DNA from 4 places in the Stenotrophomonas sp. YJH_SMC_46 genome. Region 2 is predicted to be linked to each of the others. Evidence: predicted binding sites of a transcription regulator. Region 2 holds the regulator's gene; each other region holds the start of a gene.
The links. The regulator FliA, encoded in region 2, starts transcription of late flagellar genes. The targets are predictions, from matches to a motif close to TAAAGTTTNNCNNNCNNNGGCCGATAA.
Positions count from the first base shown of each region.

Region 1: the regulator FliA is predicted to act here: its motif matches at 4,168-4,194, upstream of AC5P8C_RS15785 (GGDEF domain-containing protein).
Region 3: the regulator FliA is predicted to act here: its motif matches at 2,147-2,173, upstream of AC5P8C_RS09930 (methyl-accepting chemotaxis protein).
Region 4: the regulator FliA is predicted to act here: its motif matches at 5,774-5,800, upstream of AC5P8C_RS00010 (flagellin).

Region 1 is NZ_JCAFTO010000005.1:2,896-10,724, forward strand. It holds gene AC5P8C_RS15770 (lytic murein transglycosylase) at 1-1,766, opposite strand, end outside; gene egtD (L-histidine N(alpha)-methyltransferase) at 1,845-2,819, opposite strand; gene egtB (ergothioneine biosynthesis protein EgtB) at 2,816-4,087, opposite strand; gene AC5P8C_RS15785 (GGDEF domain-containing protein) at 4,238-5,521, shown strand; gene AC5P8C_RS15790 (YchJ family protein) at 5,503-5,895, opposite strand; gene AC5P8C_RS15795 (sulfite exporter TauE/SafE family protein) at 5,977-6,756, shown strand; gene AC5P8C_RS15800 (ATP-binding protein) at 6,854-7,829, opposite strand, start outside.
Region 2 is NZ_JCAFTO010000008.1:24,752-32,580, reverse strand. It holds gene AC5P8C_RS19740 (flagellar motor protein) at 1-85, opposite strand, end outside; gene AC5P8C_RS19735 (chemotaxis protein CheA) at 189-2,021, opposite strand; gene AC5P8C_RS19730 (protein phosphatase CheZ) at 2,024-2,629, opposite strand; gene cheY (chemotaxis response regulator CheY) at 2,629-3,021, opposite strand; gene AC5P8C_RS19720 (RNA polymerase sigma factor FliA) at 3,079-3,822, opposite strand; gene AC5P8C_RS19715 (MinD/ParA family ATP-binding protein) at 3,819-4,706, opposite strand; gene flhF (flagellar biosynthesis GTPase FlhF) at 4,693-6,309, opposite strand; gene flhA (flagellar biosynthesis protein FlhA) at 6,455-7,829, opposite strand, start outside.
Region 3 is NZ_JCAFTO010000003.1:102,977-110,805, reverse strand. It holds gene AC5P8C_RS09930 (methyl-accepting chemotaxis protein) at 1-2,114, opposite strand, end outside; gene AC5P8C_RS09925 (barstar family protein) at 2,742-3,134, shown strand; gene mutS (DNA mismatch repair protein MutS) at 3,269-5,860, shown strand; gene AC5P8C_RS09915 (catalase) at 6,046-7,689, shown strand; gene AC5P8C_RS09910 (DUF937 domain-containing protein) at 7,798-7,829, shown strand, end outside.
Region 4 is NZ_JCAFTO010000001.1:484-8,312, reverse strand. It holds gene flgH (flagellar basal body L-ring protein FlgH) at 1-71, shown strand, start outside; gene AC5P8C_RS00030 (flagellar basal body P-ring protein FlgI) at 74-1,210, shown strand; gene flgJ (flagellar assembly peptidoglycan hydrolase FlgJ) at 1,212-2,411, shown strand; gene flgK (flagellar hook-associated protein FlgK) at 2,420-4,300, shown strand; gene flgL (flagellar hook-associated protein FlgL) at 4,297-5,499, shown strand; gene AC5P8C_RS00010 (flagellin) at 5,895-7,115, shown strand; partial or broken gene AC5P8C_RS00005 (flagellin) at 7,188-7,829, shown strand, end outside.

The DNA.
Region 1 (7,829 bases), on a different contig from region 2:
TAGTTGTGCAGCGCCTGGGTGATGCTGGCAGGGGAACTGCCGACGTTCTCGGTGATCAGTCGCTGGGTCAACTGGCGGCCTACGCGCACAGTCATCCTCAATCGCAGGTCCAGGCTCTGCAGCACCGGGGGTGCCAGCGTGAGCTCGATGCTGCCGTCGTCCAGGCGACGGGCCTGTTGCAGTTCCCACGGCACGGTACGGACGAAACCGTGGGCGGGCACGTCGTTGCCCTGGCCTTGGCGGCCGAAGTACGGCCAGCAGACGGGGCTGCCTCCGCGGATCGGCATGGGCAGTTCGGCGCGCCGGGGGGACAGCCACATCAGATCCGGCTGGCCCTTGGGCACGAAGGAAAGCAGCTGGCCGCCAAACACACTGATGGCCGCGCTGGCGTCGCCGGTTTCCACCAGCCAGGCATCGAGCCCCTGGTACTGCCCGCTGCGTACACCCTGGATCTGCTGCACGTGGGATCGACTCCGTATGGCCGGCGATTGCACGGCACTGTAGTTGCTGGGAAGCATGAAACGCGTGGGCACCGGTGCAGTGCGCGGCGCGTTCTGCAGAGTGCGAAGGATACGCTGTCCCGCGCGCCCATCTGCGTTGGCCCAGCCCAGGCGCTGCTGCTCGACCTGGATGGCGCGACGCGTGTCCGTACCGATCATGCCGTCGGCGCTTCCGATGTCGTGGCCGCGGGCCAGCAACAGGGTCTGCAGCTGGCGGCGCTCATCGCGGCCGATACCGGGATCATCGGTCGGCCAGGCCGTGGCCAGGCCCGTGCCGCCACGCAGCTGGTCGGCCAGCGTGGCGATCGCCAGCGCGTAGCTTTCGGCAGCGTTGTAGCTGTAGATCGCGTCGTAGTTGCGGAACACCAGCAACGCAGGGCCCTTGCCGCCCGCCGGCAGCAGCAGGGCCGCGCGCGCGTCGGCAGGCAGGTTGGCCGGGGCCAACGCGCTGCCATCCAATGCGGTCACACCTTGCGCACGCCAGTCGGCCAGCGCCCGACGCTGGGTGCGCCCGGCCTGGCTGGCGTCGAAACCGGGCGGGATACGCACTTCCATGCCCCACGGCTCTCCGCTGCGCCAGCCGGCGCGCTTGAGGTAATTGGCGGTGGAGGCCAGCGCATCGGGAATGCTGCCGACCAGATCGCGGCGGCCATCGCCATCACCGTCCACGGCGATGCGTGCATAGGTGCTGGGCATGAACTGCGTATGCCCGAAGGCGCCGGCCCAGGAACCGGTGAGCCCCTGTGCCTGCAGGTCGCCGCGGTCGATCAACTTGAGCAGGGCCAGCAGCTCACCACGGAAGAAGGGCTGGCGGCGGCCGGCACAGGACAGCGTGGCCAGCGACTGCAGCAGCGGGCGCTTGCCGAACACACGGCCGTAGTCGCTCTCCACGCCCCAGACCGCGACGATGGTGGCCGGATCGACGCCGTACTGGGCCGACACCCGATCAAGCAGGGCCCGATGCTGCTGCAGCAGGACGCGCCCATCGTCCACGCGCTGGCGATCGACCAGCGCGGCCAGGTAGTCCCAGATCGGCGTGGTGAATTCCGGCTGCGCGTCGAGCAGGCCGAGCACGCTGGGATCGGGGGTGAGCCCGGCGATAATCCCATTGAAGCGGTCGGCACTGATGCCCTGGCTGGCGGCTGTCGATTGCAGGACGGCCAGGCAGCGGCTGAAAGCGGCATCGCTGCTGGCCGCAGGCGCTGCTGTCGAAGCGGGTGCCGCGGCGAGCACGGCCGCCAGGCCGAGCGTGGTCAGAATGGGCATGGCGTCCTCCGTGTTGCCGTTGCAGGGCCATCTTAGGCGCAGCGTAGGCGAACCTGAAGCAGCGCGGGCTGGCGGCGGCTAAAGGGCGCGAAGCAGGCGCAGGCCATAGGCCGGGCTTTCAGCATCCCAGCGCCGCACGACCTGCAGGCCCGCTGGCAGCAGCAACGCTTCGAAGCTGTCGTCGGTGTACTTGTGGCTGTATTCGACGCGGATCGGCTCGTCGGCCTGGAAGTGGAAGGTGCGGCCATCCAGACGGACGTCCTGTGCGCGCTGGCTGACCAGATCGGTTTCGATGCGCAGCCGCGCGATGCTGTAGCGGGCGCGGTGGCGGAAGCCGTCCAGATCGAAGTCGCTGCCGATCTCGCGGTTCAGGCGCGCCAGCAGGTTGAGGGTGAATGCAGCAGTGATGCCCTGCACATCGTTGTAGGCGGCTTCGATCAATGCCGGGTCCTTGTGCAGATCGATGCCGACCAGGGCCAGGCCATCGCGGCCCATGGTCTGGCGCATCGCGCGCAGCAGTGCGACGGCATCCTCTTCGACGAAATTGCCCAACGTGGAGCCCGGGAAGAACAACAGGCGCCGCGCAGGCTCGCGTTCCGGTGCCGGGACGGCGACCGCGCGGGTGAAGTCGGCACAGACCGGCAGCATCTCGACGTCCGGCAGCGCCGGGGCCAGATGGTCGATGCTGGACAGCAGCGCGGCGCGCGAGATCTCGATGGGGGTGTAGGCCACGGGGTCCTGCAGTGCCGCCAGCAGCAGCGCGGTCTTGCGGCCACTGCCGCTGCCCAGCTCCACCACATGAGCATGAGGACCGACGCTGCGGGCGATGTCCGGCAGCACCCGCGCCAGCAGCGCCAGCTCGGTACGCGTGGGGTAGTACTCGCAGGTCTGCGTGATCTGCTCGAACAGGCGTGAGCCGCGTGCATCGTAGAAATACTTGGATGGCAGCTGGCGCGGTGTGCGCGACAACCCGGCCACCACGTCGGTGAGGATCTGCTGGCGGCCGGGGGTGAGGTCGGTCAACGCCTGCAGCGCGTCGTGCACGGTGCTCATGTGAGGTCCCTGGCCAGGCGCAGTCCGGAGAACTGCCAGCGCGCCGGCGGCATGAAGAAATTGCGATAGCTGGCGCGCACATGGCCCCGTGGCGTGACGCAGCTGCCGCCGCGCAGCACCCATTGGCCGCACATGAACTTGCCGTTGTACTCACCGAGGTTGCCCGCGAAAGGGCGGTAGCCGGGATAGGCGCCATACGCGCTGTGAGTCCACTCCCAGACATCACCGAACAGCTGGCGCAGGCCGCTGCCCTGCCCCGCCTGCGGGTGCAGGTGATCGTCATCGGCAAAGTGGCCCCGCACCGCCTGAGACGCGGCGGCGGCCTCCCACTCGAACTCGCTGGGCAGGCGTGCCCCGGCCCAGCGGGCACAGGCATCGGCCTCGAAGTAGCTGAGATGGCAGACCGGCGCGTGCGGATCCAGCTCGCGCCAACCGCCCAGGGTGTATTCGCGCTGCAGGGTGTCATCCCAGTACAGCGGGTGCTGCCAGTCCTCGGCTTCACGCAACGCCCAGCCTTCACTGAGCCACCAGCGCGGTTCGCGGTAGCCGCCGGCATCGATGAAAGCACGGTACTCGGCATTGCTGACGGGACGTTCGGCCAGAGCATGTGCCGGCAGCAGCACGCGGTGCGGCGGCGATTCGTTGTCGTAGGCAAACGCAGCGTGCTGCGGCCAGGCTGCAGCGCCGACGGTAACGATGCGCTCGGGTGATTCGATCCAGCCCTGTGCACTGGCAGCGCCAGGGGGGGTGGGCAGGTCCTCGCGGTAGGCCGGCTGCAGCGGATTGCACCAGAACGCGTGCTTGATGTCGGTCAACAACAACTCCTGATGCTGTTGTTCGTGCTGCAGGCCCAGCTGCAGGTTGTGCAGCGCGTGTGGGTCCAGGTCACCTGCCGATAGCCGCGACTGCACCTGTGCATCGACCTGCTGGCGATAGTCATGCACCTGCTGCAGCGAGGGCCGTGAGAGGAGGCCGCGCTGCGGCCGGGCATGGGCGGGGCCGATACTCTTGTAGTAGCTGTTGAACAGGTAGTCCCATGCAGGGTCATGTGCAGGCGCAGCCGGGAAGCCGGCCAGCACGAAGCGTTCGAAGAACCAGGTGGTGTGGGCCAGGTGCCACTTGCTGGGGCTGGCATCGGCCATGCTCTGCAGCATGGCGTCCTCGGCGCTGAGCGGGCCGGCCAGTTGCATGCTGCGCGCACGCACGCGTGCGAACTGGTGGGCGAGATCGTGCTGCGGGGCAGCGACGGCGGCGGGTACGCTGTCCATGCCGACAGCATCGGTGCCGGCGGGTGAGTGCGATGTCATGGTCCGGCGTCACTTCGTTCACATGGATGGGCCTGCCGCATTCAAGAAGCCGCCCCGAACGCCGCTAACGGCAATGCTGCGGCCGCGTCGTCACCGCGCTGGAATTCCTGATTGCCCCTGCATCCGCTCCGCCAGCCTGCGCACTACCTGTTCGTGCTGCCCGCCGTGCTGGTTGCCGTGGTGCTGTGGGCGGCGTTGGGCAACGAAGACGTGGCCAGTCCGGCCCAACGCGTTCTGCCCTGGCTGCTGGCCTGCCTCGGTGCCGGCCTGGCCCTTCTCTACCACCAGGTGCGTGCGCTCTGCCTGCTGTTGGTGGTGGCAGTCATGTTCGCGATGCTGCACCAGGATGTCGGCGGCTACCTGCGCAGCGGCCATGTCAGCGCGCTGACACCGCTGCGCTTCCATGCCATCTCGGCGTGGCTGCCGTTGCTGTTCGCCGGCCTGTCATTGTGGCCGGAGCGTGGGCGGCGCAGGCACGACCTGCTGTTGCGCTCCGTCGCCAGCAGTACGGCATTGCTGACCTTCCTGCTGCTGGCCGCGCAGCAGCCGCGCGGCATGCATGATCTGCTGTCGAACCGTCATTGGGCGTGGATCCCGGCCGACTGGAACGCGCTGGCGCAGCTGCCGGCGCTGCTGTTCCTGCTGGCCACGGCGGCGCTGGGTTGGCAGGCATGGCGGCATCCGCGGCCGCTGCACACGGCTATGCTGCTGGCGCTGCTGTGCCTGTGGTGGATGCTGCCGAGGGTCTTCCTGCAGCCGGTGCTGCTGCCTGCGCTGGCCAGTGCGGCCCTGCTGCTGATGCTGGGCGCGATGCTGCAGGAGTCGTTCCACATGGCGTTCCGCGACGAACTGACCGGCTTGCCGGGGCGCCGCGCCTTCAATGAGACCCTGCAACGGGCGCGCGGCACCTACAGCATCGCGATGGTGGACGTGGACCACTTCAAATCGTTCAACGACACCCACGGCCACGACACCGGCGACGACGTGCTGCGCCTGGTGGCCTCGCGGCTGGCGCGGGTCGGTGATGGTGGACGTGCGTTCCGCTACGGCGGCGAGGAGTTCGCGGTGGTGTTCCTGGGCCAGCCGGCCGACGCCTGCATGGATGCCGTGGAAGCCTTGCGGCAGAGCATCGAGGACACCCGCATGCAGCTGCGCGACCGCAGCACCCGCAGCCGCGACGATGACGCCGGGCGTCAGCAACGCGGGCGCGGCGGCAGCGGCCCGGTGGTGCAGGTGACGGTGAGCATCGGCCTGGCCGACAGCCTTGTGGACCTGCGCCCGGCAGCGGTGGTCAAGGCCGCCGACCGGGCGCTGTACGCAGCCAAGGACGGCGGCCGCAACCAGATCCGGGCGAACGCCGGACAGCGGGCTGAGGCTCAGACTGCGTCGAGGTAGTACCAGCGACCGTCGATGCGCAGGAAGCGGCTGTGTTCGGTCATCTTCACCGCGCTGCCGCCGCCTACCCGGTAGCGGGCGGTGAACCTCACCTCGGCGCTGTCAGCGCCGGTGACGGTGTGCTCATGGACGGTCAGGCCCAGCCAGTGCGTACGCTGCCCGGGCGCGTCATCCAGCGACAACTCGACCGGACACGTGTCCGGATGCCAGCTCTGGCGCAGGTAGCCTGCCAGGCCCCGCACGTACGCGCTGTAGCGCGAACGCATGAGGCGTTCGGCGTCGGGGACGGTGTCGCCGGCATGGAAACGGCCACAGCAGGCGGCGTACTCCGCGGGAAGCCCGCAGGGACAGGGATCGGCAGGTTTTCGGCTCATGCGCGCATTGTCGCGCGGGGCGCCGCCAGCATCCATCGGCGAAGGGCGTATGCTGTCGCGCCCCCACCTTGATTGATCGCCGTGCTGGAACTGGTTCCCCCCGAGTTGTGGTGGCTGGTGGTGATCGCCTTCATCGCCGGTCTTGTGGATGCCGCCGTCGGTGGCGGTGGCCTGGTGCAGCTGCCGGGACTGTTCACGGTGCTGCCGCAGCAGACACCGGCGATGCTGTTCGGCACCAACAAGTTCAGTTCGATGTTCGGTACCGGTGCGGCTGCCTGGCGTTACGCGCGCAACGTGCGTTTCCCGTGGAAGCCGGTACTGTTCGCGGCTGGTACCGCCTTCATCTTCTCCTTCGCCGGGGCCACTGCGGTAAGCCTGCTGCCCAAGGACGCGGTGCGCCCGCTGGTGCTGGTCCTGCTGATCGCGATGCTGGCCTACACGCTGTGGAAGAAGGACTTCGGCGCGTTGCACCGGCCACAGGAGATCGGCCGCCGCGAGCTGGTGATCGCACTGGCGATCGGTGCGGCGATCGGCTTCTACGATGGCTTCTTCGGGCCGGGCACCGGCAGCTTCCTGATCTTCCTGTTCGTTCGCTTTTTCGGCCTGGACTTCCTGCGTGCGTCGGCGGCGTCGAAGGTGGTGAACCTGGCCACCAACGTGGCGGCGATCTCGTTCTTCGTGCCGACAGGCAACATCCTGTGGCTGTTCGCGCTGCCGATGGCCGCAGCCAACATCATCGGTTCGGTGGTGGGCACGCGCCTGGCGTTGAAGGGCGGCACGCCGTTCATCCGCAAGCTGTTCGTGGGGCTGGTGGTGGTGCTGATCGCGCGGATGGCGTGGGACACGTTCCGCGGTTCGTGAATGCGGTTGCCGGCCAGCGGCCGGCACAGCCGGGTCGTGAACCCCGCCCATGGGTGGTGCCGGCCGCTGGCCGGCATTCCCCATTCGATCGGCCGGGTCAGGCCTCGGCTTCTTCCGGTTCGTTGGCCTGCTGGCGACTGCGCTCGGGCAGCTTCAGGCGCTTGCCTTCTTCGTCGTACTCGATCAGCAACACCCCGGAGTCGTGTCGGCCGCTGATTTCGACGAAGCAGGCGCCGCCGATGAACGGTTCAAGCGTCATCACCGACTTCAGCGGGGTGGCGACCACCATCTGGAAGCCGAAGTTGTCGAAGATGTTCATCGCCAGCGCGGTGAACTCGTTGTCGGCCTTGTCGAAGGCCTCGTCGAGCACGACCGCCGCGTAGCTGGGCAGCTGGCTGTCGGCGCCGCCGAGCTGGTAGCGCAGCGCTGCCGCCAGGCAGGTGGTGGCCAGTTTCTGGCGCTGGCCACCGGACTTGCCCGCGCCACTACGGTAGATCTCGACCTGCTGGCGCGTTTCCGCATCCAGCTCGACGCCGATGAACTCCACGTGCATGCGCACGTCCAGCACCAGCTCGCGCCAGCGCTTGTCCTCGCCTTCCTGCGAGCCCAGTCGGTTGACCAGCTGGCGCAGCACGGTGAACTGCGATTCGGCCAGTTCACGCTGCTCGGTCTGTTGCTGCGACAGCACCTCGCGCAGCTGCAGGTGGAACTCGGCGACTTCCGGCAGGCGGCGGTCGCTCAGTTCGATGGTCAGCAGCGTGCCACGGTTGAACGGCACCTGCTCCAGGCTGGCATTCACTTCATCCAGGCGCTGTCCGATCGACTTCCGGGCTTCGGCGCTGTGGCGCTGCAGGGCCAGCAGGTTGTTCTTGCTCTGGTTCTGCAGCAGATCGAAGAAGCGCTCTTCGTGCTGCGGCAGGCCATCGCGTTCCAGGCGTTCGAGGCGGGCGAGGAAGTCCTCGGCCGAGGCCACCGAGACGGTGAAGTCACCCGACTCCTCCGGCCACTGCTGGATGAAGCGGCGGAAGCAGCCGATCAGCTGGTTCTCGATGCGGTTGAGGTCCTGCTGCGAG
Region 2 (7,829 bases):
ACGCCAGGCCGGCGCCCTTGAGGATGCTGCCACCGACCAGCGAGGCCAGGGCGAGAAAGAGTCCAATGAGGCTGAGTCTATCCATGGTTCCGGTATCGGCGTGTATGAATGGGACTTGAGACACCGGTAGATCGCGTACAGACGGTAGTCACAGTTTTTCGGGTTGCCGGGCATGGCCCTGGCGGGGTTCAACGCAGCCCGTCCACGTCCAGGATCAGGGCCATGCGACCATCGCCGATCAAGGTTGCACCGGCATAACCGCGCAGGCCTCGCAGGGCCTTCGGCAGTGGCTTGATGACCACTTCCTCACGCCCGCGCACCTGGTCCACGACCAGCCCGAAGCGGGCTTCGCCGGCCTGCAGCACCACGATGGTCAGCAGGGTTGACGCGGCCGGTGTCACATCCAGCCACTGGCGCAGGTCGACCAGCGGCAGGGTGTGCGAGCGGCGATCAAGCACGGCGCGGCCATCGAACCAGCCCAGCGAGGTGCGCGGCGCGTGCAGCACTTCCATCACGCGTGCCAGGGGTAGTGCGTAGACGTCCTCGCCGGCCTGCACCAGCAGGGTCGGCAGGATCGCCAGGGTGAGCGGCACGCGGATCAGGAAGCGGCTGCCACGACCCAGTTCCGACTGGATCTGGATCTGGCCGCTCAGTTCGCGGATGCGCGACTGCACCACGTCCATGCCGACGCCACGGCCGGAGATATCGGTGACCTGCTGCTTGGTCGAGAAGCCCGGCAGGAACACCAGGTGCAGGCACTCCTCGCTGCTCAGGCGGGCAGCGGCTTCTGGATCGATCAGGCCTTTCTCACGCGCCTTCGCGCGCAGCTTCTCCGGGTCGATGCCGGCGCCATCGTCCTGCACCTCGATGCTGACGTAGTCGCCTTCCTGCTGCGCCGACAGGCGTACATGGCCCATCCGCGGCTTGCCTTGTGCTTCGCGCAGGTCGGGCATTTCCACGCCATGGTCGATGGCGTTGCGGACCAGGTGCACCAGCGGGTCGGCCAGGGCCTCGACCAGGTTGCGGTCGAGCTCGGTCTCGGCACCGATCAGCTCCAGGTCCACTTCCTTCTTCAGCGAGCGGGCAACGTCGCGGGCGACCTTGGGGAACCGCGAGAACACCTTGCCCACCGGCTGCATGCGGGTGCGCATCACCGCCGATTGCAGGCGCGCGGTGGCGATATCCAGCGTCGACACGGCGCGGTCCAGCTCTTCATCGCGCAGGCGTGCACGCAGGGTCTTGAGCCGATTGCGCGACAGCACCAGTTCGCCGATCAGGTTGACGATCGCGTCCAGGCGTTTGGTATCAACGCGCACCGTGTGTTCGGCCTCGGCCAGCGGCTTGGCCGCCGGCTTGGCCACGGGTGCCGGTGCAGCGACCGGGCGCGGCGCGGGCGCCGGCGCCGGTGCCAGGACTGCAGCAGGCTTGGCACCCGGTGCGGCGCCACCGTGCAACTGGTCGAGCAGGGCTTCGAACTCGTCCTCGCTGATCAGGCCGTCGTCGGCTTTTTTTGCCGGCGCGATCGCAGTCGGAGCATTGCCACCGTGCAGCTGGTCGAGCAGCGCCTCGAATTCGTCGTCGGTGATCAGGTCGCTGCCCCCCGCGGCGGGTGCTGCTGCGGCGGCGGGCGCAGCCACGGCACCCCCGTGCACGTCGAACTGGGCGATCAGGTCCGGCGGCGCATAGCCCGGCTCGGTGCCGGACGACACGGCGTCCAGCATCGACTGCAGGTAATCCAGTGATTGCTGGGCCGCGTCGAAGTGGTGGGCCTGCAGCACGGCCTGGCCGGCGCGCGCCGCGCCCAGCGCCTCCTCAGCGGCGTGGCACAGCTCGACCATGGCAGTGACGCCGAGGAAGCCGGCGCCGCCCTTGAGCGTGTGGTAGCCGCGGAACACCGCATTGAGCTGGTCGCTGTCCTGCGGTGCCTGCTCCAGCGACACCAGCTGTTCGCCGAGGCGGTCCAGGATCTCCTGCGCCTCGATGATGAAATCGGCAGTGATGTCGTCGGATACCGCGCTCATGCTTACAGCCCCAGATCCGACAACAGGTCGTCGGCGTCGTTCTGCGAGACCGCGTGGCGGTCCAGTCCCTTCAGTGCCGGCCCGGCCAGTGCCGGGTCGGTGCGATGCTGTTCCGGCGGCAGGCCGAGTGCGCCGAAGCCTTCGTGGACGCGGCGGACAATGCCGACCACGCGGCGGATGATCTGCCCGGTCAGGTCCTGGTAGCTCTGGGTCAGGGCCATCTCGGTCAGGTTGTGGCGGATGCGCTCGAGCTGCGCGTCCTGGCCTGGCTGCAGGCCTTCGGCACGCAGCTGTTCGGTCAGGCTGCGGCATTCCTCGGCCAGGTCCAGGGTACGGTGGGTGGCCTGTTCGGTCATCGCCACCACGTGGTCCAGGCGCGCGCAGGCGTCATCCAGCTCACCGGCCTCGCTGGGCACGGTCGGTAGTTCACCCAGCGCCTGTCCCAGCTCGCGGGCCAGCCGCGACAGGCCGCTCATCATCGGCTGCGTGCGCAGCGCGACCAGTCCGTCGATGCGTTGCCGCCAGGCAGCTTCGTCACCGGACTCCAGTGCGTCCAGGGCTTCCTGCAGGCGCAGGGCGAGGGCGTTCTTGTCGACCGTGGTATCCATCAGGCGCTGGCCGCCAGGCGTTCAAAGATCTTGCCGAGCTTTTCTTCCAGCGTCTGCGCGGTGAAGGGCTTGATGATGTAGCCGTTCACGCCGTTCTGGGCGGCTTCGATGATCTGTTCGCGCTTGGCTTCGGCAGTGACCATCAGCACTGGCAGGGTCTTCAGCTTGGCATCGGCGCGGATCGCCTTGAGCAGCTCGATGCCGGTCATCACCGGCATGTTCCAGTCGGTGACGACGAAATCGAACGACTGGCTCTGCAGCAGCGACAGCGCGGCATGCCCGTCCTCGGCTTCGGCGGTATTGGTGAAGCCAAGATCGCCCAGCAGGTTCTTGACGATGCGACGCATGGTCGAGAAGTCGTCGACGATCAGGATGCGCATGTTCTTGTTCAAAGCAGAGTTCCTTTGTTGTTCATTCCGGGTGGCCGGGGGCAGCCGCCTCGGGCATGTTCACTCTTCCAGGCCGGCGTCGGCCGCCTCGAAAATCTTCAATCGTCCACGCAGGCGCAGCACGGCCTGGCCGTGTATCTGGCAGACCCGCGACTCGCTCACGCCGAGCACCGCGCCGATCTCCTTCAGGTTCAGTTCCTGCTCGTAATAGAGCGAGAGCACCAGCTGTTCGCGCTCGGGCAGGTGGCCGATGGCCTTGCCCAGCTCGCGGCCGAACTCGCCGCGCTCCAGCACCTGCTGCGGCGTCGGGCCGCCCTGGGCGACGGTATCCAGCTCGCCCTGGTCCTCGATGCGTGACTCCAGGCTCAGCACCTGGCCACGCGCGGCGTCTTCCATCAGCCGCAGGTATTCGGGCAGCGGCATCTCCATCGCGGCGGCCACTTCGGTGGCGCTGGCGGCACGGCCGGTGCTCTGTTCCAGGCGGCGGATGGTGGCAGCGGCGTCGCGTGCGCGGCGATGCACCGAGCGCGGCACCCAGTCGCCACGGCGGATCTCGTCGATCATCGAACCGCGGATGCGGATCGAGGCGTAGGTCTCGAACGAGGCGCCCTGGTCGGCGTCGTAGCTGCGCGACGCTTCGATCAGCCCCATCATGCCGGCCTGGATCAGGTCGTCCACCTCCACGCTCGCCGGCAGGCGTGCGGCCAGGTGGTGGGCGATGCGCCGCACCAGGTCCGAGTGCTGGGAGATGACCTCGTTGGCCGCCGAGCGCTGGACCTCCCGGTACTGGGCTGCGCCTTTCATGCGGCCACCCCGCGCTGCTTGAGAATGCGCTCGAGGAAGAACTCGACGCCGCCACGCGGTTCGGTCGGCGCCTGCCAGCGTGCGGTGCGGCGCGCGATCTCGGTGATCGCCAGCGCGGCCGGGCTGGACGGGTAGGCCTTCACCACCGGTTGCTGGCGCTGCACCGACAGGCGCAGCCAGTCGTCCTGCGGCACGCAGCCCAGGTAGTTCAGCGAGACATCGGCGAGGAACTTCTCGCACACGCGGGTCAGCTTTTCGTACAGCACGCGGCCCTCGTTGGGGTCGCGCACCATGTTGGCCACCACCTGGATGCGGTCCACGCCGCGCTCGCGCGACAGCACCTTGATCAGTGCGTAGGCGTCGGTGATCGAGGCCGGTTCGTCACAGACCACCACCACGGTGTCCTGCGCGGCCTGGCAGAAGGTCAGCACGCCGTCGGTGATGCCGGCGGCGGTATCGACCACCATGATGTCCAGCTCGCGTTCCAGTTCGGAGAACACGTTGACCAGGCCGACATGCTCGGCCGGGGCCAGCTCGGCCATGTGCCGGCGGCCGGAAGCGGCCGGGACCACCAGCACGCCGTTCGGGCCTTCGACGATGACGTCGTCCAGCGAGCAGCGGCCGGCCACCAGGTCGGCCAGCGTAAAGGTGGGGTTCAAGCCCAGGATCACGTCGATGTTGGCCAGGCCCAGGTCGGCGTCCAGCAGCAGCGTGCGCTTGCCCATGCCCGCCAGCGCCACAGCCAGGTTGGCCGAGACGTTGGTCTTGCCCACGCCGCCCTTGCCGCCGGTCACCGCGATGGTGCGCACAGGGCCGAGCGGCTCGCTGCGGGTGGCCGACAGCGGGAAGGTCTTGGTCAGCTTGGCGTACTCACGCGACGGCATGGTTCAACTCCGGGTTGCAGGGCATATCGGCCGCTCGGCGCAAATCTTCAAGGCGAAGTACGAGATTGGCTGCACTGGCCCGGTGCAGGTCCTCCGGGACGTCCTGGCCATCGGTCACCCAGGTGATCGGCAGGGCATGGTCCACGGCCACAGACAGGGCGTTGCCGAAGCGGCCGGTCTCGTCCAGCTTGCTCAGCACCAGACCCTGCAGGTTGGCGGCGCCGAAGCGGCGGACCACCTCGTCCATGTCGCCGAAGCTGGTATTGGCCGGCAGCACCAGCAGGGTGCGCACCTGGCGGGCGGCACGCAGCCACTGCAGCTGGGCGGCCAGCGCGCGGTCGCGCGGGCCCAGCCCGGCGGTGTCGATCAGCACCAGCTTGTAGTCCTTCAGGCGTTCCAGCAGCTGGTCCAGGTCGGTGCCGCTGTTGGCCTCGTGCACCGCGATGCCGAGCTGGCGGCCGTAGCCGTACAGCTGCTCGCGGGCGCCGATGCGGGCGGTATCGGTGGTGACCAGGGCGACGTCACGCGGCGCGTGCTTCTCGGCGAATCGCGAGGCCAGCTTGGCGATGGTGGTGGTCTTGCCGGCGCCGGTCGGGCCGACCAGGGCGATCACGCCGCCTTCTTCCAGCGGGTCGACCGGGGCGATCGGCAGCTTGCGCGAGATCAGCCCCAGCATCAGGCCGCGGCCACGATGGGCTTCGGTCTCCAGCGGGATCTGCATGGCCACGTCGCGGGCCAGGCCGGCATCGAAGCCATATTCGTCCATCAGGTCCAACGCGGTGGCGCGCACCGGGCAGCCGCGCAGGCGCTCGTCGGTGAAGCGGTTCATCTCGCGCTCGATCACCTGGCGCATGCCGGCCACTTCCTGGCGCAACTGTCGGATCTCGGCGTCGTCCTGGGCGACCACCGTCAGCACCGGAGCCGGAGCCAGGGTGGGGGCCGGCGCGGTTTCGACAATGGCATCGGCCAACGCCGGTTCGCTGGCGGCGCTGGCCGGCTGCGCGTCGGCGACGGCAGCGGTCGGCAGCGGCGGCGGCTGCACGGCCGGCGCCACGCTTTCGTGATGCGCCTCGTGCGGCGGATCGATCGGGAAGCGGGCGCGGTTGGCCGGCACGGCGGCGGCCGGTGCAACGATGGCCTCGGCGAACGGCGCGAAGATCTGTTCCGGCAGCGCCGGTTCGTTGACGGCGGCACGCGCGAGGGTGGCCGCAAAGCCGGTGCTGCCGCGGGTCGGCACGATCTCGTCGGCGCTGTCCAGGGTGCGGCCGGTGGCGCCGACCGCGGCGCGGGCGAGGGCGGCCACCGCCGAGGTGGTGGCGGCGACCGGCTCCGGTGCCGGGGTGGCGCTGCGACGGCGGGTGACGGCGGCGATCACCGCATCGGCGGCGGTGCGCGGTTTGGGCGCCGGCGGCGGCGCCACGTCGCGGCGCGAGGCTTCCAGCGCACGCTGCACGGCGCTTTCATCGTAGTTGGCGGCGGCGACGATCTCGATGCCTTCCTCGATCCGGCGGTTGGACAGGATCACGGCATCAGGACCATGTTCCTTGCGCACCAGGTTCATGGCCGAACGCATGTCGGCGGCGACGAATCGTTTGATTTTCATGCTGTGGTCACGAGGCGAAGACGGCGGAGTGGCGGCCGGGGAACTCGGGTGGTCGGTGGTCTGCACGGTGCGGGTTCCCCTTGGTATCTGTCTGTTGCGTTGGTTCGAAGGTGGTGTCTGTTTTCTGGCGCGTCGGCGGGCGGCGTCAGCTGATCGTTCCGACCAGCTTCAGGCGCTTGTCCTCCGGTACCTCGCTGTAGGCCAGGACCGACAGCGACGGAACGCTGTGGCGGACCAGGCGTGCCAGCGCGGCGCGCACCGGGCCAGGTACCAGCACGACCGCGGGCTCGTTGCGGGCTTCCTGCTTGCTGACACATTCGGCCAGACTCTGGTGCAGTCGCTCAGCGAGTCCGGGTTCCAGCGCGGCGCCGTTGCCCTGCGTGGACTCCTGCAAGACACGTTCCAATTGCGGGTTGAGGGTGAACACCGGCAGCTCCGCCGACATTCCGGCGATCTCCTGCACGATGAAGCGGCCCAGGGCGGTGCGCACGGCGGCGGTCAGCACGGCCGGGTCCTGGCTGCTGGGCGCATGTTCGACCAGTGCCTCGGCGATCTTGCGCAGCTGGCGGATCGGAATGCGCTCGACCAGCAGGTTCTGCAGCACGCGCACCACCGCCGACAGCGGCAGCGCCTTCGGCGTCAGATCTTCGACGAGCTTGGGCGCGCTCTTGGCCAGGTTGGCCAGCAGGTGTTGCACTTCCTCATGGCCGAGCAACTCAGGTGCGTGCTCGCGGATCAGGTGCGAAAGGTGGGTGGCGACCACGGTGGCCGGGTCGACCACCGTGTAGCCCAGCGTTTCGGCCTGGGCACGCTGGTGCGGTTGGATCCAGGTGGCATCGAGGCCGAACGCGGGGTCCTTGCCGGCGATGCCTTCCAGCGTGCCAAGCGCGCTGCCCGGGTCCAGCGCGAGCTCGCGGTCGGGGTGGATCTCGGCGGTGGCCACCGGCACGCCGTGCACCAGCACGCGGTAGCCGTTGGCGGGCAGTTCCAGGTTGTCGCGGATGTGTACCGATGGAATCAGGAAGCCGACATCCTGGGTCAGCTTGCGGCGCACGCCCTTGATGCGCGCCATCAGTTCGCCGCCCTGGTTGCTGTCCACCAGCGGAATCAGCCGGTAGCCGACCTCCAGGCCCAGCGGATCGACCGGGCGCAGTTCGTCCCAGCTCAGTTCGGCGGTGGGCGCCGGCGCGGCCGGGCGGCCGAGGGCGCTGAGCGCCGCCGGGTCCTTGCCCGTTGCGGCGGCATCGGCGGCCGGGGCCTGGGTCTTGCGGTACAGCTTCCAGGCAATGAAGCCGAGGATCGACGCCAGCGTCAGGAAAGCGACGTTGGGCATGCCCGGCACCAGGCCCACCAGGCCGATGATGCCGGCGGTGATCGCCAGCGCCCGGTACTGGCCGAACACCTGGCCGGTCATGGCCTGGGCCATGTCCTGCGAGCGCGAGGCGCGGGTGACCAGCATCGCCACCGCACTGGAGACCAGCAGCGCCGGCAGCTGGGCCACCAGGCCGTCACCGATCGAC
Region 3 (7,829 bases), on a different contig from region 2:
ACCGGGCGCACGGCTGCGGCCGTGGTTGCCGCACTGATGCGGAACACCGAAACCGCTTCGGCCAGCAGATTGGCCTGCTCCTCCATGGAACGAGCCGCGGCGCTGGCCTCTTCCACCAGCGCCGCGTTCTGCTGCGTGGTCTCGTCCATCTGCACCACCGCCTGGTTGACCTGTTCAATGCCCGAGCTCTGCTCCTGCGATGCGGCAGATATCTCGGCCATGATGTCGGTCACCCGCTGCACCGAGGCCACCACCTCGCCCATGGTGGTGCCAGCCTGGCGGACCAGCGCCGAGCCGTCGGCGACCTTGCCAACCGAATCCTCGATCAGGCCCTTGATTTCCTTGGCCGCACCCGCCGAGCGCTGAGCCAGTGTGCGCACCTCGCTGGCCACCACCGCAAAGCCCCTGCCCTGTTCACCAGCTCGCGCGGCTTCCACCGCCGCGTTCAACGCCAGGATGTTGGTCTGGAAAGCAATGCCATCGATGACCGAGATGATCTCAGCGATCTTTTTCGACGAGGCCTCGATCGCCGACATCGTGGTGACTACCTGGCCGACCACCTCGCCGCCCTGCGAAGCGACACCGTGCGCGCCGATCGCGAGTTGATTGGCCTGGCGTGCGTGCTCGGCATTCTGCTTCACGGTGGAGGTCAGTTCCTCCATCGACGCCGCAGTCTCTTCCAGGTTCGCCGCCTGCTGCTCGGTGCGCCGCGACAGGTCGGTGTTGCCCGCGGCGATCTCGCCTGCCGTCAAGTTGATGCTGGACGCGCTGGCCTGGATGCGGCCGACGATCTGCGTGAGCTGGTCGACGGTGGCGTTGCAGTCATCGCGCATCCGGGCGAACACGCCGTGGAAGTCCCCCTGCATGCGCACGGTCAGGTCACCGCGCGAGATGGACTGCAACAGGCTCGATACCTGCACCAGGTTCTCGTCGGTGGTCTGCATCAGCCGGTTGAGCCCGGCCACCATGTCGTGGAAATCGTGAGCGAAGCGCTGCTCGTCACCGCGCAGGCTGAAGTCCCCCGCCGCTGCTGCCGTCGCCAGCCTGCGGATCTCACCGTTGATCGCTGACAGGCTGGCCTTGGTCTCGTCCATCGCCTGGGTGATCGCGGCCTTCTCGCCCGGCAGAGGATCCATGTCTACCGATAGATCGCCCCGGGCGTAGTGCTTCATTACTTCGATCAACCGGTTCTGCACCTGCACATGCGAGCCGACCAGCGCATTGGTCTCGTGCACCATGCGCCCGTAGTCACCGGGGAAGGCGCTCTCATCCATGCGATAGCTGAGGCTGCCCGCATCGTGCTGGCGAGCCAGTTCCCCCTGCGCCGCCATCACAGACTGCAATTGCGCCTGCATGCGCTGCATCGACCTGAGCAGCTGCGTCACCTCATCGTTGCCGGAGGCGTCGATGCTGCTGTCCAGCCGCCCGTTGGCGATGCCATCGGCGAGCTTCACGGCTCCCTCCAGCGGCCGGGTCAGGCTGCGGGTGATGGCCCATGCGGCCAGCGAGCCGAGTATCAGGCTCAGCACGCCGAACACGATCGACAAGGTGCCGGTCCACGCCTCGGTCGCGCGGTAGTCCTCGCGGCTGCGCGCCGTCAGCACCTCCTGGTGCCGCAGCAGGGTGGAGATCGCCTCGTTCCAGGCCGTCGCCAGGCCCTGCTCGGCAAGCAGCTCCTTGGCTGCACCGTCGAAATCGCCGGCCTTCATGCGCTCATGCAGTTGCCGGGTGGACGCGTCGGTGGCCTTGCGTGCCGCGTCGATCCGCGCGACCAGCGTATCGCCGGTGGCATCACGCGGAATCTTGATGTACTTGGCCCATATGGCGTCGTACGCCTGCGACAGCTCCTGCGCCTTCCGATAATCCCTGTCGAAATCCTCACCTCGCTTGATCACCATCAGCCGGCGCTGCATCAGCACCGCATTGTTGGTATCCAGCATCTCGTTCAACAACCGCATTTTCACCATGTTGACGTCCACCACTTTCTCGAACTGGGTGGACTTCAGGTGATTTCCGTACAGCGCCAGGCCGACGATGGCGACGATGAACAGCAGCAGCAAACCAAACCCGGCGCCCAGCCGGGATCCCACTCGGAGGTTGCGTAAGGCGAGCATCTCAGTTCCCTTGATCAATGGCCGTACGGTCGATGGCGGCGCAGGCAGGGGAAACTTTATGGGCCGATATTATTGTATCGATCCAGATATCCTGAAATGTGCGGGCTGTTGTGAAAACCGCGCACCGGCAAATTCCTGCAGCCGCGCATTGCAAACGTGCATCGGACCACCCAATATTCGACCTGAATGCGGGTTATTCATTTTGCGAGCCGGTGACGGCGCATGGAGAACGAGTAGCCAGCATTAACTTGGGCTGCGAAGAAGCCACCAGAGGCATGTGCCACGCTTCCTTCCGCCTCTGGCCTGGGAAAGAACGTTCGATACTTTCTCGAGAAAGCCCCATGAACTCGCGCTCAGTATCGGTGTTTCTCCGGAGTAGTCCCTGGCATCCATGACCGATGCAGAAGATGCATGGCGGCGTGGCGTCCGCCCACTGCAGAGCAAGCCACCACGTAGCCAGTGCAATGATTCGCATCGTCGCTGGCCCTCTACGCATCCTTCGACGTCCGTCGTGACCTGTGGCAAAGGCGCACCGCGATGCCATATGGCATTCAGCCCGGACCGACCGCGCAAAGCTCTCTCGTGCTGGGCCATCAACAACAGCGCGGACCACGCTACAGTCGGCGCATGACCCTCGTCCTGCAGATTGAAGGCGCCGCCATTGATGACATCGCCAGCCTTTACACGGAGATCAACCGCGTGTTCATGGCCGGCGAGGCATGGCAGCTCGGGCCGAGCCTGGACGCACTGGACGACCTGCTGCATGGCGGCTATGGCGCACTGGCTGGCCACGCGCAGGCCACGCTGATCTGGCGCGATATCGCCCACAGCCGTTCGGCGCTGGGCGTGGAGGCGACCTGCCAGTGGCTGCAGGCCAAGCTGGACGCACCAGGCAGCTTCAACGCGCGGGCGATCGCCCGCCGGCTGCAGGCGGTGCGACAGGGCGAGGGCCCGACCTACTTCGAGATCGTCATGCAGATCTTCGACAGCCATCGGCAGATCACCCTGGTCCCGGCCTGAACCCTTTTTCGTGCCGCACCGGCCTGCCACCAGTGGCGGCAGCCCTGCGCCCCAGCAGTTACCATGGACGGCCCTGTACCGGCTCCGCTGCCGCCGCCCTCCGGCGCGGCCGGACGCCCCGATTCACGAGTCCCATGTCCAAAGACAAGTCCGCCGAACATACCCCGTTGATGAAGCAGTTCTTCGCAGCCAAGTCCGAGTATCCGGACCTGCTGCTGTTCTTCCGCATGGGCGATTTCTACGAGCTGTTCTACGACGACGCGCGCAAGGCCGCGCGCCTGCTCGACATCACCCTGACCCAGCGTGGCAGTTCCGGTGGCGCACCGATCCCGATGGCCGGCGTGCCGGTGCACGCGTACGAAGGCTACCTGGCACGGCTGGTGGCGCTGGGCGAGTCGGTGGCGATCTGCGAGCAGATCGGCGATCCCGCGCTGGCCAAGGGCCTGGTCGAGCGCAAGGTGGTGCGTATCGTCACCCCCGGCACGGTCACCGACGAGGCGCTGCTGGATGAGCGCCGCGACACCCTGCTGATGGCCCTGTCGCGCAGCAAGCAGGGCTATGGCCTGGCCTGGGCCGACCTGGCCGGCGGCCGCTTCCTGGTCAACGAAGTGGAAACCGACGACGCTCTGGAAGCCGAACTGGCCCGCCTGGAACCGGCCGAGCTGCTGGTGCCGGACGAGGAGAACTGGCCGGAGTTCCTGCGCCAGCGCACCGGGGTGCGCCGCCGCGCACCGTGGCTGTTCGACGCCGACAGCGGCCGCCGCCAGCTGCTGGCGTTTTTCAAGCTGCATGACCTGAGCGGCTTCGGCATCGATGACAAGCCGCGCGCGACCGCAGCCGCGGGCGCCCTGCTCGGCTATGTCGAGGAGACCCAGAAGCAGCGCCTGCCGCACCTGACCTCCATCGCGATGGAGACTGCCGGCGAGGCGATCGCGATGAACGCCGCCACCCGCCGCCATCTGGAACTGGATACGCGTGTTGATGGCGACACCCGCAATACGCTGCTGGGCGTGCTCGACAGCACGGTGACGCCGATGGGCGGCCGCCTGCTGCGCCGCTGGCTGCACCGTCCGCTGCGCCTGCGCGAGGTGCTGGTGCAGCGCCACCATGCGGTGGAAACCCTGATCGATCGCGGCGCGGACGCCGACATCCGCGAGCAGTTCCGCCGCCTGGGCGACCTGGAACGCATCCTCACCCGCGTTGCGCTGCGCTCGGCGCGCCCGCGCGACTTCTCCACGCTGCGCGACGGCCTGGGGCTGCTGCCGGCCGTGCGCGAGGTGCTGGCACCACTGGACTCACCGCGCCTGCAGGCCCTGCATGCCGCACTTGGTGAACACGATGCGTGCGCGCAGCTGCTGGCCAGTGCCATCGCCGAAATGCCGCCGCTGAAACTGAGCGACGGCGGCGTGCTGGCTGACGGCTTCGATGAGGAGCTGGACGAGCTGCGCCGCCTGTCCACCCACGCCGACCAGTTCCTGGTGGACCTGGAACAGCGCGAACGCGAAAGCAGCGGCATTCCCACCCTGAAGGTGGGCTACAACCGCGTGCACGGCTACTACATCGAGATCAGCAAGGGCCAGTCCGACCGCGCGCCGGTGCACTACACCCGCCGCCAGACGCTGACCAATGCCGAGCGCTACATCACCGAAGAACTGAAGGCGTTCGAGGACAAGGTGCTGTCCGCGCGCGACCGTTCGCTGTCGCGCGAGAAGTACCTGTACGAGCAGCTGCTGGATACCCTCGGGGGGCAGCTGGAGCCGCTGAAGCAGTGCGCCGCCGCACTCAGCGAACTGGACGTGCTGGCCGCCTTCGCCGAACGCGCGCAGGCGCTGGACTGGGCCCGGCCGGAACTGCAGGCCGAGCCGTGCCTGAAGATCGAACGCGGCCGCCACCCGGTGGTCGAGGCGGTACGCGAGCAGCCGTTCGAACCGAACGACCTGGACCTGCATCCGGACCGCCGGATGCTGGTCATCACCGGCCCGAACATGGGCGGTAAATCGACCTACATGCGGCAGAACGCGCTGATCGTGCTGCTGGCCCACATCGGCAGCTTCGTGCCGGCCAGCCGCGCATTGATCGGCCCGATCGACCGCATCCTGACCCGCATCGGCGCCGGCGATGACCTGGCCCGCGGGCAGTCCACCTTCATGGTCGAAATGGCCGAGACCAGCTACATCCTGCACCACGCCACCGCGCATTCGCTGGTGCTGATGGATGAGATCGGCCGCGGCACGTCCACCTACGATGGCCTGGCGCTGGCCGACGCGGTGGCCCGCCACCTGGCCTACCAGAACCGCTGCTACACGCTGTTCGCCACCCACTACTTCGAGCTGACCGCGCTGGCCGATGAGCAGCACGAAGGCGGCCGCAGCGGTATTGCCAATGTGCACCTGGACGCGGTCGAGCATGGTGAGGCGCTGGTGTTCATGCACGCGGTGAAGGACGGCCCGGCCAACCGCAGCTTCGGCCTGCAGGTGGCGGCCCTGGCAGGCCTGCCGCGCGCCACCGTAGCGCAGGCGCGCCGTCGCCTGGCCGAGCTGGAACAGCGCGGTGGTGAAAGCCATGCCGCCGAGCTGGCACCACAGGCATTGGATGCACCGCAGCAGTTCGGCCTGTTCGCGGCGCCATCGAACAAGGCACAGGAAGCACTGGCCGCCATCGATCCGGACGAACTGACGCCGAAGCAGGCGCTGGAAGCGTTGTATCGCTTGAAAGCGCTGCTGTAGCCGCAGCGCAACGCTTGGCCTCCTGCCTCGCAGGAGGCCCATCGAAAGATTTCGCAAATCTGATTCTGAGTTTCAATTGACAGAATCTATCAACCTGAACGAATCATTCGATTATTCATTTCATCTGGCGCTAGCTAAAGTCGAGTGAAGATGTTCCACCCCGTCTTCACCCGCAGGAGCCAGCCATGAGCCAGTCCGATAACAACAGCCCCAAATGCCCGTATCACACCGCGCCGTCGCCTGCGGAAGGCGCCCAGCAGCAGCGCGAGCTGAGCACCACGCCGAAACAGAAGCAGGGCGATGATCCGGTGACCCCGATGACCACGGCCTTCGGCGCGCCGGTGGTGGACAACCAGAACAGCAAGACCGCCGGCCCACGCGGCCCGCTGCTGATGGAAGACGTCTGGCTGCTGGAAAAGCTGGCCAACCTCAACCGCGAGGTCATTCCCGAGCGTCGCATGCACGCCAAGGGCTCGGGCGCGTTCGGTACCTTCACCGTCACCCACGACATCAGCAAGTACACCCGCGCCAAGCTGTTCGAGAAGGTCGGCAAGCAGACCGAGATGTTCGCCCGCTTCACCACGGTGGCCGGCGAGCGTGGCGCCGCCGATGCCGAGCGTGACATCCGCGGCTTCGCGCTGAAGTTCTACACCGAAGAAGGCAACTGGGACCTGGTCGGCAACAACACGCCGGTGTTCTTCCTGCGCGACCCGCGCAAGTTCGCCGACCTCAACAAGGCCGTGAAGCGCGACCCGCACACCAACCTGCGCAGCGCGCGCAACAACTGGGATTTCTGGACGCTGCTGCCCGAAGCCCTGCTGCAGGTGACCGTGGTGATGAGCGATCGCGGCATCCCGCGCAGCTTCCGCCACATGCACGGCTTCGGCTCGCACACCTACAGCTTCACCAACGCCGACAGTGAGCGCTTCTGGGTCAAGTTCCACTTCGTCAGCCAGCAGGGCATCGAATCGCTGACCGACGCACAGGCGCAGATCCTGGTCGGCCATGACCGCGAAAGCCACGGCCGCGACCTGTTCGCCGCGATCGAGAAGGGCGACTTCCCGAAGTGGAAGCTGTTCATCCAGGTCATGCCGGAGCTGGAAGCGGAAACCTACCGCATCCATCCGTTCGACCTGACCAAGGTGTGGCCGAAGAGCGATTACCCGCTGATCGAAGTGGGCCAGTTCGAACTGAACCGCAACCCGGTCAACTGGTACCAGGACGTGGAGCAGTCGGCGTTCGCGCCGAGCAACCTGGTGCCGGGCATCGGCCCGTCGCCGGACAAGATGCTGCAGGCGCGCCTGTTCGCCTACTCCGATGCGCAGCGCTACCGGCTGGGCGTGAACCATCACCAGATTCCGGTGAACGCCGCGCGCTGTCCGGTGCACAGCAACCACCGCGACGGTGCGATGCGCGTGGACGGCAACTACGGCGGCCTGCCGCACTACGAGCCCAACAGCTACGGCCAGTGGCAGGAGCAGCCGCAGTATCGCGAACCGCCGATGAAGATCCGGGGCGACGCCGACTTCTGGAACTTCCGTGAGGACGACGCCGACTACTTCAGCCAGCCCGGTGCGCTGTTCCGCAGCTACAACCAGGCACAGAAGGACCGCCTGTTCGCCAACACCGCCCGTGCCCTGGGCGATGCGCCGGACTTCATCAAGCAGCGCCACATCGACAACTGCAGCAAGGCCGACCCGGCCTACGGTGCTGGTGTGGCCGCGGCGCTGAAGGCGCTGGCCAGCCAGCCGTCGGATCCGTTCAAGCCGGCCCAGCCGGAAGCGGACTTCCCCACCGCCACCCCGGGCGCCGAAGACATCGAGCTCTGATCGCCCTCCCCCGTGAACGGCACGCCGCCTCCCTGCGAGGCGGCGTCGCCGTTTTAACGGTACGCGTCGTACCTTCTGCACGCCCAACCCCAATCAAGGATTCCGCAGATGAGCCTGACCGATGAACTTCTCGCCAAGTT
Region 4 (7,829 bases), on a different contig from region 2:
GACCGGTCGCGCAGTCCAACGCGATGGGCTGGCTGAGCCGCTTCTTCAATTCCGGCCTGACGCCGTTCTGAGTATGGCCATGAAACTCCTCCCCTCTTCTTCCTGGCAGCGCCGCGTGGCGTCGTTCGTCGCGCTGATGCTGATGGTCGTGGCAGCCCCGGCCAGCGCCGAGCGCATCAAGGACCTGGCACAGGTCGGCGGCGTGCGTGGCAACGCACTGGTTGGCTACGGCCTGGTGGTCGGCCTGGATGGCAGCGGCGACCGCACCAGCCAGGCGCCCTTTACCGTGCAGAGCCTGAAGAACCTGCTCGGCGAGCTGGGCGTGAACGTGCCGCCGAACGTCAACCCGCAGCTGAAGAACGTGGCCGCCGTTGCGATCCATGCCGAGCTGCCGCCGTTCGCCAAGCCCGGCCAGCCGATCGACATCACGGTGTCCTCGATCGGCAACGCGGTGTCGCTGCGCGGCGGCTCGCTGCTGATGGCCCCGCTGCGCGGGGCCGACGGGCAGATCTACGCCATCGCCCAGGGCAACCTGATCGTGGGTGGCTTCGGTGCGCAGGGCAAGGATGGTTCCCGTGTCTCGGTGAACGTGCCCAGCGTCGGTCGTATCCCCAACGGCGCCACCGTGGAGCGTGCCCTGCCCGATCCGCTGGCCAACGGCGGCGACATCACCTTGAACCTGCACAACAACGATTTCACCACGGTCTCGCGCATGGTCGCCGCGCTCAACAACGCCTTCGGCGAAGGTGCGGCACGCGCGATCGATGGCGTGACCGTCGCGGTCACCGCGCCGACCGACCCGGGCGCACGCGTCGGCCTGCTGGCGCGCATCGAGAACCTGGAACTGACCCCGGGCAGCGCCCCGGCCAAGGTGGTGGTCAATTCGCGCACCGGCACCGTGGTCATCGGCCAGCAGGTGCGCGTGGGACCCGCGGCGATCTCGCACGGTTCGCTGACCGTGACCATCCAGGAAAACACCAACGTCAGCCAGCCCAATGCCCTGTCCGGCGGCCGCACCGTGGCCAGCCCGCAGTCCACCATCACCGCCACCAACGACGGCAGCCGCATGTTCAAGTTCAGCGGCGGCACCACCCTGGACGAGATCGTGCATGCGGTGAACGCCGTAGGTGCGGCACCGGGCGACCTGATCGCGATCCTGGAAGCCCTGAAGCAGGCCGGCGCATTGAGTGCCGAGCTCGAGGTGATCTGACATGCGCATCAATCCCGCATTCGACCTGCACCCGGCGCAACAGAACGATCCGGCAAGGATCGACAAGGTGGCGCGCCAGCTGGAAGGCCAGTTCGCGCAGATGCTGGTCAAGAGCATGCGTGACGCCAGCTTCGGCGACTCGCTGTTTCCCGGCGAGAACAAGATGTTCCGCGAGATGTACGACCAGAAGATTGCCGAGGCGATGACCCGCGGCAAAGGCCTGGGCCTGTCCAGCATGATCAGCCGGCAGCTGTCCGGCCAGGCCGCCGATGGCCCGGCGCTGGATGCCCGCGTGGATCCGGCCAAGGCCAGCCGTGCTTACCAGCTCAATGCACCGGCCAGGCCGGCACCGTCGCTGCCACTGGAAGACGGCAGCCAGGCGGTGCGCCTGCTGCAGCAGATGGCTGCCGGTGCGCAGCACGGTGCGCAGGCGGCAGTGGCGCCGATGGAGCAGGCCCTGGATCTGATCGCCGGGCGCGAGAGCAGCAGCATGCACCGCTCGCTGGGCACCGACGATCCGTACATCGGCAGCCTGCAGGGCGAGGACTGGGCCGCCAACAGCGACCAGTGGTCGGCCACCGCCAGCAACCGCGGCACCGCGATCAGCCCGGCCGATGCGATGGCGACCCGCACCGCTGTCGCCCGGCTCGGCGAGCACACCCCGGAAGGCTTCGTCGCCAGCATCTGGCAGCACGCGCAGCGTGCGGCCAAGGAACTGGGCGTGGATGCCCGCGCCCTGGTCGCCCAGGCGGCGCTGGAAACCGGCTGGGGCAAGCGCCACATCAAGCATGCCGACGGCAGCACTTCGCACAACCTGTTCGGCATCAAGGCCAATGGCTGGAACGGCCAGCGCGCCGTAGCCGGCACCCATGAATATGTCGATGGCGTGCGCCGCAACGAGACCGCCAGCTTCCGCGCCTACAGTTCGCCGGCCGAGAGCTTTGCCGACTACGTGCGCCTGCTGAAGACCAGCCCGCGCTACCAGCAGGCCCTGCAGGCCGGCACCGACGTGCAGGGCTTCGCCCGTGGCCTGCAGCGCGCCGGCTATGCCACCGATCCGCGCTACGCGGCCAAGATCGCCGCGATCGCCGGCGGCCCGACCATCGAGCGCGCCGTCGCCGCCGTGGCAGACGCCGGCTCGCGCCTTGGCCAGACCTTCGCCAGCACCGCGACCGCGGCGCTGGGTATCACCCGTCGTTGAGGAATCCCATGTCCAACGTACTTTCCACCGGTACCGGTGCCCTGCTCGCCTTCCAGCGTGCGTTGGCGACCACCAGCCACAACGTGGCCAACCTCAATACGCCCGGCTACAGCCGGCAGAAGGTCAACTTCGCCACCGCCGATCCGCAGAACTATGGCTACGGCACGGTCGGCAACGGTACCCGCATCACCGACATCCGCCGCACCGCCGACCAGCTGGCCATCTCGCGCCTGCTCGACAGCAGCGGCGAACTGGCGCGCCTGAAACAGCTTTCGGGCATGGCCGACCGGGTCAACGCGCTGTTCTCTGATGCGGCCACGAATGTCTCTGGTGTGTGGTCGAACTTCTTCGACTCGGTCAGTGGCCTGTCCTCCAATGCCTCCGGCACGGCCGATCGCCAGAACATGCTCGATGGCGGCAAGGCCCTGGCCAACCGCTTTGTGCAGCTCAACACCCACCTGAACAACCTCAACAGCGAGGTCAACAACGGCCTGCTGGCCGGTGCCACCGAGGTCAACCGCCTGGCGCAGGAGATCGCGCAGATCAACGGTGCGATCGGCACCAACATCGCCACCGCCGCGCCCGACCTGCTCGATCGGCGCGACCAGCTGATCACCCAGCTGATCGGCTACACCGGCGGCACCGCGGTGATCCAGGACGGCGGCATCATGAATGTCTACACCGCCGGCGGCAACGCGCTGGTGGTGGGCACCACCGCGACCAAGGTCACCACCGTGGCCGACCCGTACCAGCCCGAGCGCCTGCAGCTGGCCCTGGAAACGCAGGGCAACACCATCCGCCTCGACCCGAAGGCAGTAGGCGGCCAGATCGGCGGCCTGATGGAGTTCCGCGACACCGTGCTGACCCCGGCCCAGGCCGAACTGGGCAAGTTGGCTGTCGGCCTGGCCGAGACCTTCAACCAGGCCCACCACCAGGGCGTGGACATGTATGGCCAGCTCGGGGGCGACTTCTTCAACATCGGCAACCCGCGCGTCACCGCCAACAACGCCAACACCGGCACCGCCAGCCTCAGCGCCACCTATGGCGACCTGGGCAAGCTGGACGCGCAGAACGTGGTGCTGCAGTTCGATGGCAGCAACTGGAAGGCCAGCCGGGCCGACACCGGCGCCAGCGTTCCGCTGGCCGGCACCGGCACCGCCGCCGATCCGCTGGTGATCAACGGCGTCACGCTGGTCGTGGGTGGCACCCCCGCTGCCAACGACCGATTCCTGCTGCAGCCCACCGCAGGCGTCGCCGGCAGCATGGAGATCGCCATCACCGATCCGTCCCGGATTGCAGCCGCTGCCGCGGTAAAGGGCGCCGCCGCGACGGCCAACACGGGCACCGGCAAGCTGAGTGGCGTAACCGTGACCGATTCGAGCAACGCCAACCTGCGCAATCCGGCCGCGATCGTGTTCACCTCGGCCACCACCTACACCATCGATGGTGGCCCGCCGCAGACCTACACGCCCGGCCAGACCATCAGCGCCAATGGCTGGAGCTTCGTGCTGGACGGTGCGCCGAAGGTCGGCGACACCTTCAACATCACCCCGACGCCGGCCGGCTCCTCCGACAACAGCAACGCCTCCAGGCTGGCCAAGGTCGAGAGCGCCAAGGCCTTCAATGCCGGCACGGTGACGCTGAACGGCGCGCTGGGTGGCCTCACCACCCAGGTGGGTGCTGCGGCCCGTTCGGCCGAGTACTCGCTGGAAGCGCAACTGGTGATCAACGACAAGGCGCAGGAAGCGCGCGATGAAGTGTCCGGCGTCAACCTGGACGAGGAAGCGGCCGACATGCTGCGCCTGCAGCAGGCCTACCAGGCCGCCTCGCAGCTGATCTCCACCGCCGACAGCATGTTCCAGACCATCCTGGGAGCCGTCCGCCGATGAGCAGCCGCATCTCCACCAGCATGATGTACAACCAGTCGGTGTCGCTGATGATGGCCAAGCAGGCCAAGCTCAGCCACCTGGAGCAGCAGATCGCCACCGGCAGCAAGATCGTCTCCGCAAAGGACGATCCGGTCGGGGCCGGCGCAGCGGTCGGACTGGACCGCAGCCTGGCCGCACTGGAACGGATGAAGCTCAACGCCGGCAACGTGCAGAACCGGCTGGGCGTGCAGGAAAACACCCTGGCCCAGGTCAATGATCTGATGGGGCGCGTCAACGACCTGACCATCCAGGCCAGCAACCCCGCCCTGAGCGCGTCCGACAAGAAGACGCTGATCACCGAACTGAACCAGATCCGCGACGGCCTGCTGTCGCTGGCCAACGCCGAGGACGGCACGGGTCGCTATGTATTCGGCGGCACCAACGACGGCGATCCGCCGTTTGCCAGGATCAATGGCAAGGTGGTCTACCGCGGTGACCAGACCCAGCGCCAGATCGAGGTCGGCCCCGATACCTACGTGCGCGATGCCCTGCCCGGCAGCGAAATCTTCATGCGCATCCCCACCGGCGATGGCTTCGTCGATGGCGCCGCTGCGGCGGGCAACACCGGTAACGGCGTGCTGACCAACATCACCCGTGATGGCAGCGACAGCTGGAACGGGCAGTCCTTCAGCATCCGCTTCACCGCTGCCGACCAGTACGAGGTGCTGGATGGCGCCGGCAACGTGACCGGCACCGGCACCTTCAAGGCAGGTGACAACGTGGAAGTGAACGGCGTGCGGCTGCAGATTACCGGCGCGCCGGCAGCGGGCGACAGCTTCAACGTGAAGCCGGCGAGCAGCCGCGACATCTTTGACACCATGGACAAGCTGATCGCCGCACTGGATGCCGACACCGGCACCACCGCGAAGATGAGCGCCCAGCAGAACGAACTGCAGAGTGCATTGCGTGACGTGGCGCGCGCGTCGGAGCGGATGATCGATTCGCGTGCGGCCGGTGGCGCGCAGCTGAAGGCACTGGACAACGCCGCCGACATGCGCGAAGCCAACAGCGTGACGCTGAAAACCACGCTGTCGCAGATGCGCGACCTGGACTACGCCGATGCGCTGAGCCAGTACCAGTTGCAGAGCACCGCGCTGCAGGCGGCACAGACGATCTTCTCGCAGATGCAGTCGATGTCGCTGTTCAACAAGATCGGCTGACAGCACCCCCGCCTCAGCCCCGAAAGGCCGCGATGCTTGCATCGCGGCCTTTTTCGTTTCCGTGGCCCGTCGCCGCGAAGCATTCCAGACAGCGCTCGGCGGATTTTCCGTGATTGCCCATCAAGCCCGGCCCCACCCCGCCGATACCTTCATCAGCGCTGGTTGGGCCTGCCCAACCGCCCCTTCCGGGTGCGCCTACACGCCCCTTCGGGGTTGGAAAAACCCGGAAAAACAGCCTCCGGCAACGAATTACGACTTCAACGGAATTCACGGCTAAAGGTTGTTGACAAAGCGCCGTTATTCATTTGGCAACGGCGAAGCACACAGCCACACAAAAAAACAGGCGGCGCTTCGCTTCATTCACCAACGGGTTCCATATAAGAGGAGACGACCCCATGGCACAGGTAATCAACACCAATACGATGTCGCTCAACGCTCAGCGCAACCTGAGCACCAGCGGCAGCTCGCTGGCCACCACCATCCAGCGCCTCTCGTCCGGCCTGCGCATCAACAGCGCGAAGGACGACGCGGCCGGCCTGGCCATCAGCGAGCGCTTCACCACCCAGATCCGTGGCCTGGACGTGGCTATCCGCAACGCCAACGACGGCATCTCGCTGGCCCAGGTCGCCGAAGGCTCGCTGAACGAAGTCGGCAACAACCTGCAGCGCATCCGCGAACTGGGCGTGCAGGCCTCCAACGCCACCAACTCGGCCAGCGACCGCAAGGCGCTGCAGGCCGAAGTGACCCAGCTGGTCTCCGAAATCGACCGCGTGGCCAAGCAGGCCGACTTCAACGGCACCAAGCTGCTGGATGGAAGCTTCACCAGCCAGCTGTTCCAGGTCGGCGCCAACGCCGGCCAGGCCATCGCCATCAACAGCGTGGTCAACGCCAAGGCCGATTCACTGGGCGCGGCCACCTTTGCCAACGGCTACACCGGCACCAGCCTGGCCGCCGCCGACAAAGCCACCGCCGACACCACCTACTCGGGCCTGCAGGTCTCGGTCACTCCGCCGGGTGGCACCGCCACTACGGTCACCATCAGTGACTTCACCGTGAAGGCCGGCGAATCGATCACCTCGGCCACCGCGGCGGCGATCAACAACAAGCTGGGCGAAACCGGCGTGGTTGCTTCGGTCAATGCCGGTGTCATCAGCCTGGCGTCGGTCAAGGATGGCCAGACCTTCGCCCTGGGCGTCAGCGCCGCAACGCCGCCGACCGGCGTCACCGCCGCCACCCTCGCCGGCCTGGGCCTGACCGAGACCAGCACCAACGGCGGCACCCTGACCGGTGCAGCGGTCAGCTTCGTCAAGGACCTGAACGTCACGACCGCCGAGGGCGCGCAGAAGGCGATGTCGATCGTCGACAAGGCCCTGGAGTCGGTCAACAGCGTCCGCGCCGACCTCGGCGCCATCCAGAACCGCTTCACCTCGGTGGTGGCCAACCTGCAGACCTCCTCGGAGAACCTGTCGGCCTCGCGCAGCCGCATCCGCGATACCGACTTCGCCAAGGAAACCGCCGAGCTGACCCGCACCCAGATCCTGCAGCAGGCCGGTACGGCCATGCTGGCCCAGGCCAACCAGGTACCGCAGAACGTGCTCAGCCTGTTGCAGCGCTGACATGAGCCGCCCCCGGGGCACGTCGGGGGCGTCTAACCCAACTCACGTGCAACCGCTCAAGGACCTCTCCTCATGGCACAAGTCATCAACACCAATACGATGTCGTTGAATGCTCAGCGTAACCTGAGCACCAGCGGCAGCTCGCTGGCCACCACCATCCAGCGCCTGTCCTCCGGTTCGCGCATCAACAGCGCCAAGGACGACGCCGCCGGCCTGGCGATCTCCGAGCGCTTCGGCACCCAGATCCGCGGTACCGACGTCGCCATCCGCAACGCCAACGACGGTATCTCGCTGGCCCAGGTCGCCGAAGGCTCGCTGACCGAGATCGGCAACAACCTGCAGCGCGTCCGCGAGCTGTCGGTGCAGGCCTCCAACGCCACCAACTCGGCCAGTGACCGCAAGGCGCTGCAGGCCGAAGTGACCCAGCTGGTCTCGGAAATCGACCGCGTCGCCAAGCAGTCGGACTTCAACGGCACCAAGCTGCTGGACGGTTCGTTCTCGAGCCAGCTGTTCCAGGTGGGCGCCAACGCCGGCCAGGCCATCGCCATCGACAAGACCATCGACGCCAAGGCCAACGCCCTGGGTGGTGCCCGCTTCGACACCAACGCGCTGGCCCTGGCCGATCCGGGCACCAACGCTGACTTCAGCATCACCGGCCTGGCCATCAATGGCGTGGCCATCGCTGACGTCTCGGTCAAGCAGGGCGCCGACGCC